DNA from 3 places in the uncultured Hymenobacter sp. genome. Region 2 is predicted to be linked to each of the others. Evidence: riboswitches for the same ligand, from Rfam matches in the RefSeq annotation. Region 2 holds a riboswitch; each other region holds the start of a gene.

Region 1 (3,252 bases), on a different contig from region 2:
AAATGACACTCTGTTCCGAACAGGCCCGGCCACCAGCTAAGTACATCGGCGTTGGCCGTGAGGGCGTGGCACACCCACACCACGTTGTCGCCGGTGGCGTTCAGCGTGCCAAAAGTGCAATAAGCTACTTCCACGCCCGCGAGTTCTTGGCCGCTTTCCAGCGTCAAAGATTCGGGCAGATGTAAGCTTTGGTTTTCAGGCATTTTGTTTGGTAATGAAGTAATGAGAGATGACTGCTATCTCTCAGGCGGCGGCTTCGCGGACGCCAGCTTGCTCGGGCATTCTGTTCTATCAAGTATCAAGTGGCTCGTTTTGCGCTATACATTTGATACCCCGCTACAAACAGCCAACGGGCTGAGCCAGTAAACCAGCTCAACCCGTGCTAGTGTGGGATAGGAATAGCGGCTCCCTCTCTCACAAAAAAACCGCTTCCCCACCCACGTGCTGCGCTTGCTGGAAGAGCCCGGCCGCCCCTCTCACGACCGGCCGGGCTGGTTCCTCTCCCTATACTTCCAGCACGGCAGCGTGTTCCACTTCCTGCTCGGGCAGTGCGTCGCCACTTGTTGCCTCGGACTGCAAAGGTGCAGCGTCGCGTACGGCGTCAAATGCCTGCTGCAAGTCGGCCTGAATGTCTTCGAAATGCTCGATGCCCACGGAGAGGCGCAGCAGCGTAGGCGTCACGCCGGCGGCACGCTGCTCCACTTCTGATAGCTGCTGGTGCGTGGTAGCCGAAGGCTGAATGATCAGCGTTTTGGCGTCGCCTACGTTGGCCAAATGGCTAACCAGCTTCAGGTTATCGATGAATTGAGTGGCCGTGTCTTTGCTGCCTTTAATGGCGAACGTGAGAACCCCGCCGGCCCCGCGCTTCAGGTATTTCTGCGCCAGTGCGTTGTAAGGGCTGCTCTTCAAGCCCGGATAATTTACGGCTTCCACTTGCGGGTGCTGTTCCAGCCAAGTAGCTACGCGCAAAGCGTTTTCTACGGTGCGCTCCACCCGCAAGCTTAGGGTTTCGAGGCCTTGCAGCAGCAAGAAGGAGTTGAAGGGGCTCTGCGAAGAACCGAAGTCGCGCAAGCCCTCTACCCGGGCCCGGATAATAAAGGCGATGTTGCCGAATGGGCCACCTATGCCGAATACATCATTGAAAATCAAGCCGTGGTAGCCTTCGCTCGGCTCCGTGAACTGCGGAAACTTGCCGTTGCCGAAGTCGTACTTGCCACCATCCACAATCACGCCGCCAATACTAGTGCCGTGGCCGCCAATCCACTTCGTCGCCGATTCCACTACGATGTGCGCCCCGTGCTCTAGCGGCCGGAACAGGTAACCACCCGCGCCAAACGTGTTGTCAACGATAAGTGGCAAGTCGTGCTTCTCGGCAATAGCGGCAATCTTTTCGAAATCGGGAATGCTGAAGCTCGGGTTGCCAATGGTTTCCAGGTAGATAGCCTTGGTTTTCTCGTCAATCAATGGCTCGAAGCTCTCTGGCTTGTCGCCATCAGCGAAGCGGGCTTCAATGCCTAAGCGCTTGAAAGCTACCTTGAACTGGTTGTAAGTGCCGCCATACAAATGGGCCGTACTCACGAAATTGTCGCCGGCCTGCAAAATGTTGTTGAGGGCAATAAACTGCGCCGCCTGCCCCGACGACACGGCCAATGCTGCTACGCCACCTTCGAGGGCCGCAATACGCTGCTCGAACACGTCGGTAGTCGGGTTCATCAGCCGCGTATAAATGTTGCCGAACTCCTTTAAAGCAAACAAGTTGGCGCCGTGCTCGGCGTTCTTGAACACGTAGGAAGTGGTCTGATGAATTGGAACAGCGCGTGAGCCGGTAGTGGGGTCGGGCACTTGACCAGCGTGAAGTTGCAGCGTCTCGAAATGATGGGTTGGAGCAGACATGATTCGACTGATTTAAGAAGTGTATGTAGGAAGAAAGAGAGTGTATCTAGCTGAAAATGAACCACAAATAATTGTGGCGGGGGTGCTCTTCCCCAACCGAAGCGCAGTGGCGCAGGGGTGGCAGAACGCAGCGCAGGTGCCGAAGGCGTACCAGTGCTACTGAGTGGCATTAAGGGGCGAGGAGGGTGCCAGGAACCGTCAGGTGGTTAACAACAGCAACAGTGGGCGCTACAACAGCGGCGCATTCGCATTCGAGCGGCCGAAATGGCAACAGTCGAAACACGAAAACCCATCAGCGAACCAGCACGCGTTGAAGCGAGCCAAGCGGATAGGAAAAGAAAAGCGGAATCTAGGTTGTTTTTCATGGTACTCAACTTATCTCTCCCGCCGATGAATGTCGGAACGGGCAGGAATTGGCACCTTTCGCTTCAACGAAGGTTGCCAGTGGGTCACGGAGCCTGTTCTCTCGCCACTTCTGTATAAATCTGAAAACTGTCCCACCGTAAGCGGGGAGTACCGGGTTGGTGATGCAAATGTAAAACCGGATTTAATATTCGCAATACAATCGAAAAATATTTTTTGTTTTCTTTTTCGCTGTATTTGTTATCTCCAAATTTATATCTATTTGTATTAAATATCGCTGATTATCAGGGCGATAAGCTTGCTTTTCGTGAGGCGTAGACAATCTGCAATAGACGAGTTTTCTGCTTTCCGATCTTCCGAAAGCCTTATTCACTGCATTGCTTGTCTGGGTTTGCGGCATAAAAAAAGCCTCTCCTACTACAGAGCGGCTTTTATAATATTTCTAAGAGAATTTTTCCTAGATCTGTGGCAGGGTCAAAACTTGACCTACCTCGATATGGTCGGGGTTGGCGCCGATGGTAGCCTTGTTGGCATCGTAGATTTGGTGCCACTTAGCGGCGTCGCCGTAGTGGTTCTTGGCGATTTTGGATAGCGAATCGCCACTTACAACGGTGTAGCTCTGGCCTTGTGCGGCTGCGGGCTGCGTTTGTTGAGCAGGATTGCCAAAGAAGTCGGTAGCACCGCCGGTAGCAGGCTTAGCAGCGGGTTCTACAGGCTTTTTTTCGCCTTCGTTCGAGAGAAAATCAAATAATCCCATGGTCGTGCGTTGGTTTAAGGTGAAAGCAGAACGCAGCTCATCTTCATGCAATTGATGGCCACGGTGTCAGGCATCATACGCTGAAGCTGGTAAGAAGTTCAGCTTCCGAAAGTCAACAGTAGAGGAGCTGAACATCTTACGGAAGCCCGTCGTAAGAAGCGCAGTATCGCTTGGGCCTGGCACGAGCGGTATCGTACTCTCTCCCACTTTCAACCAATTTGCACATCTCATGAAAACGA
Region 2 (3,252 bases):
ACGTGGGCGAAGCCTGGCACCTGCTGGATAACCGCTTCGGCATGACGCCCAGCCTAGTAGCTCCTGAAACCCTGGACCGGGTGAACCTGGACCGCTACACCGTGCTGGTGGCTTCCGACGGCACGTATGCCGGGATATCGGCCGCGGCCCGCGAAAAGTTGCGGGCCTGGGTGCAGCGCGGCAACACCCTGTTGGCACTGGGCCGCGGCGCCAAATGGCTAGCCGACAACGGCTTATCAACCAGTAAGTTCAAGGCTACTAGTCCGGCCCCCACGCCGCCTGCCCCAGAAACGGCGCCTGTGCTCGGCGCCGCCAGCCCAACTGCCCCGGCCAGCGCTACCGCTGCTCCATCGGTTTTGCCTAGGCCGGGCCGGGCTGTAGTCGCGCCGGCGGCACCTGCTAGCCCGTTGCCGCAACGACCGTACGTGGGGATGCGCAACACGGCCAGCGCCCAGGAAATTACGGGGGCCATCTTCCACGCCCGCCTTGACCTAACGCACCCGCTTGGCTACGGCTACGACAGTCCCGATGTGTTTCTGTTCCGGGACCATACCGTCTTTATGGAGCGTTCCGCTGGTCCCTACTCCAACCCACTCATGTATACTGCCCGTCCGCTGGCCAGTGGCTTTATTTCCAAAGCCAACGAGCTGAAGCTGCGCAGCACCGCCGCAGTGGATATTACCGACGTGGGGGCCGGCCGAATTATTTCCCTGGTGGATAATCCCAACTTTCGTGCTTTCTGGTACGGCACCAACAAGCTGTTTCTCAACAGCATATTCTTTGGGCAACTGATGCGGGCCAGCCCACCCCCAGCGAGCGAGGAGTAGCCGGATAACCCAGGACGTAGGCCAATCTGTCGTATTCACTTAATCGGAAAACATTAGGACCAAGAAGAAAGTAGCCTCCGAAAAGTAAAGATCCTCGCTGGAAAGGATACGAAAAGGATGAAATGAAAAAGAAAGACGGTAAGTCCGTTCCCAACTGCGTGAAGAAAGATTAAAGGGCATTCCGATAAGCTAATTCGTTATTCCTTGAATTCTTGAAAAGCGCTGCCCGAATTTTAAACAAGCCGACCTATCCTCATAGGTCGGCTTGTTGCTTTCTGACAACTTGGCTAGTACCTTTGCTGAGTCACTTATCCAGAAAGACCGAGGGACTGGGCCCTACGACGTCTTGGCAACCTGAGTAAAACAAGGTGCCAACTCCCATTTCGTCCTATTTCTGCGGCGAAAGAAGATAAGTACGGAACCTGCGCCCGCAGTTTTCTCTTTCTGGATGAGCTGGTTCAACGACGGCATTCTGTAAAGAGAAACCTATGAAAACGCACTGTCCCGACTCCCCGCTTTACGCCATCCTTCAACAGCGTGTACTTGTGCTCGACGGAGCCATGGGCACCATGATTCAGCGGCATCCGCTGGAAGAGGCCGACTTTCGGGGCACCCGCTTTGCCAATCACCCCAAGCCTCTGCGGGGCAACAACGACCTGCTCAGCCTCACCCGGCCCGATATCATCAAGGGTATTCATGCCGAGTATTTCGCGGCTGGAGCCGACATGGTGGAAACCAACACGTTCAGTGGTACCACCATTGCGCAGGCCGACTACGGGCTCGAAGACATTGTGTATGAGCTGAACTATGAATCGGCGCGCCTGGCCAAAGAAGCAGCCGACGAGTTTACAGCGCAAACCCCCGCCAAGCCTCGCTTCGTAGCCGGCGCCGTAGGACCAACCAACCGCACGGCCTCTCTTTCGCCCGACGTCAACCGCCCCGGTTTCCGGGCCGTGACGTTCGACGAGTTGGCTACGGCCTACCACGAGCAGGTTCGCGGCCTCATTGATGGCGGTTCCGATGCTTTGCTCATCGAAACCATCTTCGATACGCTCAACGCCAAGGCGGCCCTTTACGCAGTGCAGAAATTCTTCGATGAAGGCGGCCGGGTGGTGCCCGTCATGATTTCGGGAACGATTACCGACGCTTCCGGCCGTACCCTGTCGGGGCAGACGGTGGAAGCTTTCTGGAACTCGATCCGCCACTTGCCGCTGCTAAGCGTGGGTTTAAACTGCGCCCTCGGAGCCGACCAGCTCAAGGTGTACGTGAAAGAGCTAAGCCGCATTGCCGACGTGCATATTTCCGCTTACCCCAATGCGGGCCTGCCCAACGCTTTCGGCGGCTACGACGAGTCGGCGCAGGAGTTTGCAGGCGTCGTGGAAGGCTACCTCTCCGACCGCCTCGTAACGGTGGTGGGTGGCTGCTGCGGTACCACGCCGCAGCACATTGCCGAACTAGCCAAACTGGCCGACAAGTACGAGCCGCGGCCGTTGCCGGAGGTAACGCCCGCCACGCGCCTAAGTGGCTTGGAGCCGTTCGGCATCACCGAGCAAAGCCTATTCGTGAACGTGGGCGAGCGGTGCAACGTGACGGGTAGCCGCGCGTTTGCCCGCCTCATCCGGACCGGCGCCTATGAGCAGGCCCTGCAAGTGGCCCGCGACCAAGTAGAAGGCGGCGCTCAGATTATTGATGTAAACATGGACGAAGGCATGCTGGACTCCGAGCAGGCCATGACCACCTTCCTGAACCTGATTGCCTCCGAGCCCGATATTTCGCGGGTGCCGGTGATGATAGACTCCTCGAAGTGGAGTGTGCTCGAAGCCGGCCTGAAGTGCGTGCAAGGCAAGAGCATTGTCAACTCGATTTCGCTGAAGGAAGGCGAGGAAGTGTTCAAAGAGCGCGCCCGCACGGTGCGCCAGTACGGCGCCGCTATGGTGGTCATGGCCTTCGATGAGAACGGCCAGGCCGACTCGTATGAGAAGCGTATTGAAATCTGCCAGCGCAGCTACGACATTCTGGTAAACGAAGTCGGTTTCCCGGCCGAGGACATCATCTTCGACCCGAATATCCTGACCGTAGGCACCGGTATGGAAGAACACCGCAACTACGCGCTGGACTTCATCGAGGCCGTCCGCTGGATCAAGCAGAACCTGCCCGGTGCCCTCACCAGCGGTGGCGTCAGCAACATCAGTTTCTCGTACCGCGGCAACGACGTCGTGCGCGAAGCCATGCACTCGGCGTTCCTCTACCACGCCATCCGGGCCGGCCTCGATATGGGCATCGTGAACCCGAGCCAATTGGGCGTGTACGATGAAGTTCCTAAAGACCTACTTGAACTCTGTGAGGACGTGCTGCTCAACCGCCGCCCCGATGCTACGGAGCGCCTCGTGGACTTTGCCGAAACGGTAAAGCAGAAGGACAAAGT
Region 3 (3,252 bases), on a different contig from region 2:
CTTACGCAGGGCTTTCCGGGGTTTTGCTTTTACACTGAATCCTAAGCTATTGCGAGGCAGACCTGTATCTGCCCCGCAATTCGCCCAAGTCTTATGAAGCCAGGACTTGAATTACGGCTTCCGAGAAGCGTTCCATTTCTTCGAGCTGCGGACTGCACTGCAACAAGAACAAGTCTACGCCTACCGCTTCGAAGGCGGCAATGCGCTCGGCTACTTGGTCGGGCGTGCCCGTCAGGCCAGAGCGTAGGCCGCGGTTCGATACCGAGTAGTCTTGCAAGGAAACCTGGTTTTCGAGCTGCGTGCCGGCTAGCCACTGCTGATAGTTTTTGTAGCCGGCGGCCGAGCCTTGCACGTTGGTGATACGGTCCAGTTCCTTTTTCACTTCCTGCTCGGTGTTGCGCACAATGGAGTAAGCGGCCACCCCGAATTTCATGCGTGGCAAGCCCAGCTTTTCGCGCCGTTCACTCAGGTCCTGGATGCGGCGGCCGATGGCCTCGGGCTCGTCGCCGTGCATTACGTAGCCGTCGCACTGGGCAGCAATCAGGTTTTTAGCGGCTTCCGATTCGCCACCGGCGTAAATAAACGGCCGCGGGCGCGACACCGGCTTGGGCTGCAAAATGGAGTCGGTTACCTTGTAGAACTTGCCTTCGAAGGTGAAGTGGTCCTGCTTCCAAAGGTTGTCCACTACGTGCAACCATTCGGCGGTGCGGGCATATCGGTCGTCGTGCTGCTCGAAGTGCACGCCGTACTTCTTGGCCTCGTCCTGCCACCACGACGATACCACGTTCAACGACAGCCGGCCGCCGCTGATGTGGTCGATGTTGGCGGCCTGCTTGGCCAGCAAAGCCGGCGAGTGAAAAGTAGGCCGCACAGCCACCATCAACTCGATTTTCTTGGTGACGGCGGCCAAGGCGGCAGCCGTGCTCCAGGCATCCAGCGAAGGAGCTTCCTCGCCTTTGATATCGTTGAGGTTCAGCTCGGCGATGAGCGAGAGGTCGTACCCGAGGTCCTCACTGCGCTGAGCCAGCGTTTTGACGTAGTCCCAATCGGCGCGCATGTTTTCGTCTTCGACGTTGCGCAGCCACCCGCCGAAGACGGGCATCCAATATCCGTATCTCATTATACTACAGCCGTTTCGATTTGCGATTCATTCACAGCTTGCGGAGCAGCAACAGGAAGTTGAGTTACCAAGTAATCTACGAAGCGGGCGTAGGGGTCGAAACCCACCACATTCACGGCATCGGCCACGAAGTTGGACAGCGCGTTGATGTCGTAAAACAGTACGTCGCCGTTGCGGTCGTCGATGAGGTACTCGATACCACCCACGTCGATTTTAGCGGCGGCCACAATGCGCTCCACGGCCTCAATTACGTCGGCCGGGGGCGTGAAGGCTTCCACTTGGATGCCTTTTTTGGGCGCTTCGGTGAGGCAAAATTCGGCGGACTGCTCTTCGGGAATCTGGCAGATTTCAGCGGGGCATAGGTTGAAGCTTTCGCCGGTGGTGTACACCTTCATGGCGTACAGAAACTTACCGTTCAGGGTTTCTACCCGGTGAATGTTGCCGCCGCGGGGCGTCACATACTCCTGCACCAACGCCGTTTGGTCGATGCCAAGGTCGATTTGACCGGCTTCTACGGCCGCCTGCACGCCTTTCAGCGTATCGAAGCGAATAATGCCCGCCCCGCTGCCGCCAATATTCACCTTCACCACAATCGGAAATTGCAGCTGCTGAGCTGCATCGGCGATGCGCGAGGCATGATTCACCACAAACGATTTAGGGTATTTCAGGCCTAAAGAAGCAAACAGCGAGAGTTGACGGGCTTTGTTGGTTTCGATGCTGGTAGCCACCGAGCCATTGATGATGCGCGTGCCAATCCGCTCTAGGTGGGTAGCAAAACCCGCCGTGTGGAAAATACCCTGGCCGTGGCCGCGCAAGTAAGCCGAAGAGCTCATGCGGTTTACTACCAGCGCGTAGCGGCTTTCGGTTTCCGAGGGGTTGAAAAGGTGATGAGCGGCGTCAATCTTTTCGTAGGGCAGCCCACGGCGGTCTAGCTCGGCAAACAGCGGTTTGAACCATTCGGGGTGCTCGTAGTAGATGCCAATCGGCTTGGTTGAGGCAGGCATGAGAAAAAGAGGGTTATAAAAGACCAGAAAATCGAGAGAACAGCGCGAGGCAGTGAAGTCGCGCAAACAACAGAACTATGAGGAAGAGGGTTGCACCAGAAACAACAACGTATTATCGACTTATACGGGAGTAAATTATTTAACCTGCTTTGCAAGCCAAATCAACTCGAGTTTCTAGCCCGCCAACTAGGAAGTGGAAGCATGTCATGTTGCGGCGTTAGAGTTAGTAGGCGGTCTGCCACCGCTACGCAGTCAGAAAGCAATGAAACTCTAAAACCCAAAAACCTGAGGTTGCCCTGCGGCAGAGGTATTAACCAGGTTAACAGAAAGTGGCTGACGCAAGGGCGTTCCTTCGCTTTTAGCTACCCAGGACCGCCCACCTATGAATAGCTCAGCAACACGTGCTGCAACAACACCCATGCTGTAAAGCAGAAAAGGTAGCGGAAGAGGCGGCGGTGTTGATGAAGCGTTTCACGGCAACTTGTTTTATAGGGTCAGGACTTGGCTGCGCTGACCTTCGGTTGGCACCGTTCCAGATGATCTGGGGGTTGCCGGCGTTTCGTCGAGCTTGTCTCTCCACGCCTCTGTATAAAAACAATTCTTTTGCTTGAAGAATTGATGCCGCAAAGGTAAAGCGGCACTCACTGAAAATGCAAACCAGACTATACTCGCTAGCAATTCGCACCCAAGCACGGCACGCGGCTGCGTGCGTTGCTGTTTGATCGGTCCCATGCTAAGCTTAAGGTTAGATGGAAACACCATAGAAACACTGAATCCACTGCGAAATCTGCCTTTACCCTATTTCCCATAGCTCGCTCCAGGACGTGGTGCGGGCGGGGCTGCATAAGCGCTTGTGCCCGAGCCACGGCGCGGGCTCTCCTTTCGGAACTACCGCCGTGGCTACCTGAACGCAGTTTTGGCCGAAGCGGCGGTTGAGTTGGTCGAGCTTGCGCATAAGAGCGGCCGACTGCGGGCGCTGCACTTCGGGTAGCGGCTCGAAAAGGCTGAGCTGCGGCTGACCGTGCCCTTCCAGGCCATCGAGGATTACGCCGGCTTTCTTGTAGGCCAGCCCCGGTTGCCAAAGCTGCCCGAGCAAGGTGCGGGCAGCGCGCACCAAGTCACTGGTGT

The links. Region 2 has a riboswitch for S-adenosylmethionine ahead of metH (methionine synthase). Riboswitches for the same ligand answer to the same signal wherever they lie in the genome.
Region 1: another riboswitch for S-adenosylmethionine. It lies ahead of ACFE7X_RS01750 (O-acetylhomoserine aminocarboxypropyltransferase/cysteine synthase family protein); the one in region 2 lies ahead of metH (methionine synthase).
Region 3: another riboswitch for S-adenosylmethionine. It lies ahead of ACFE7X_RS03415 (RimK family alpha-L-glutamate ligase); the one in region 2 lies ahead of metH (methionine synthase).

Annotation. Positions count from the first base shown of each region.
Region 1 covers NZ_CAXTBM010000002.1:202,767-206,018, forward strand. The annotation lists gene metX (homoserine O-acetyltransferase) at 1-203, opposite strand, end outside; gene ACFE7X_RS01750 (O-acetylhomoserine aminocarboxypropyltransferase/cysteine synthase family protein) at 505-1,893, opposite strand; SAM riboswitch class I at 2,266-2,379, opposite strand; gene ACFE7X_RS01755 (LysM peptidoglycan-binding domain-containing protein) at 2,714-3,013, opposite strand; gene ACFE7X_RS01760 (lipocalin family protein) at 3,252-3,252, shown strand, end outside.
Region 2 covers NZ_CAXTBM010000029.1:42,783-46,034, forward strand. The annotation lists gene ACFE7X_RS13610 (M14 family metallopeptidase) at 1-827, shown strand, start outside; SAM riboswitch class I at 1,133-1,243, shown strand; gene metH (methionine synthase) at 1,316-3,252, shown strand, end outside.
Region 3 covers NZ_CAXTBM010000005.1:76,774-80,025, reverse strand. The annotation lists gene ACFE7X_RS03420 (LLM class flavin-dependent oxidoreductase) at 92-1,120, opposite strand; gene ACFE7X_RS03415 (RimK family alpha-L-glutamate ligase) at 1,120-2,124, opposite strand; SAM riboswitch class I at 2,608-2,719, opposite strand; gene ACFE7X_RS03410 (Y-family DNA polymerase) at 2,918-3,252, opposite strand, start outside.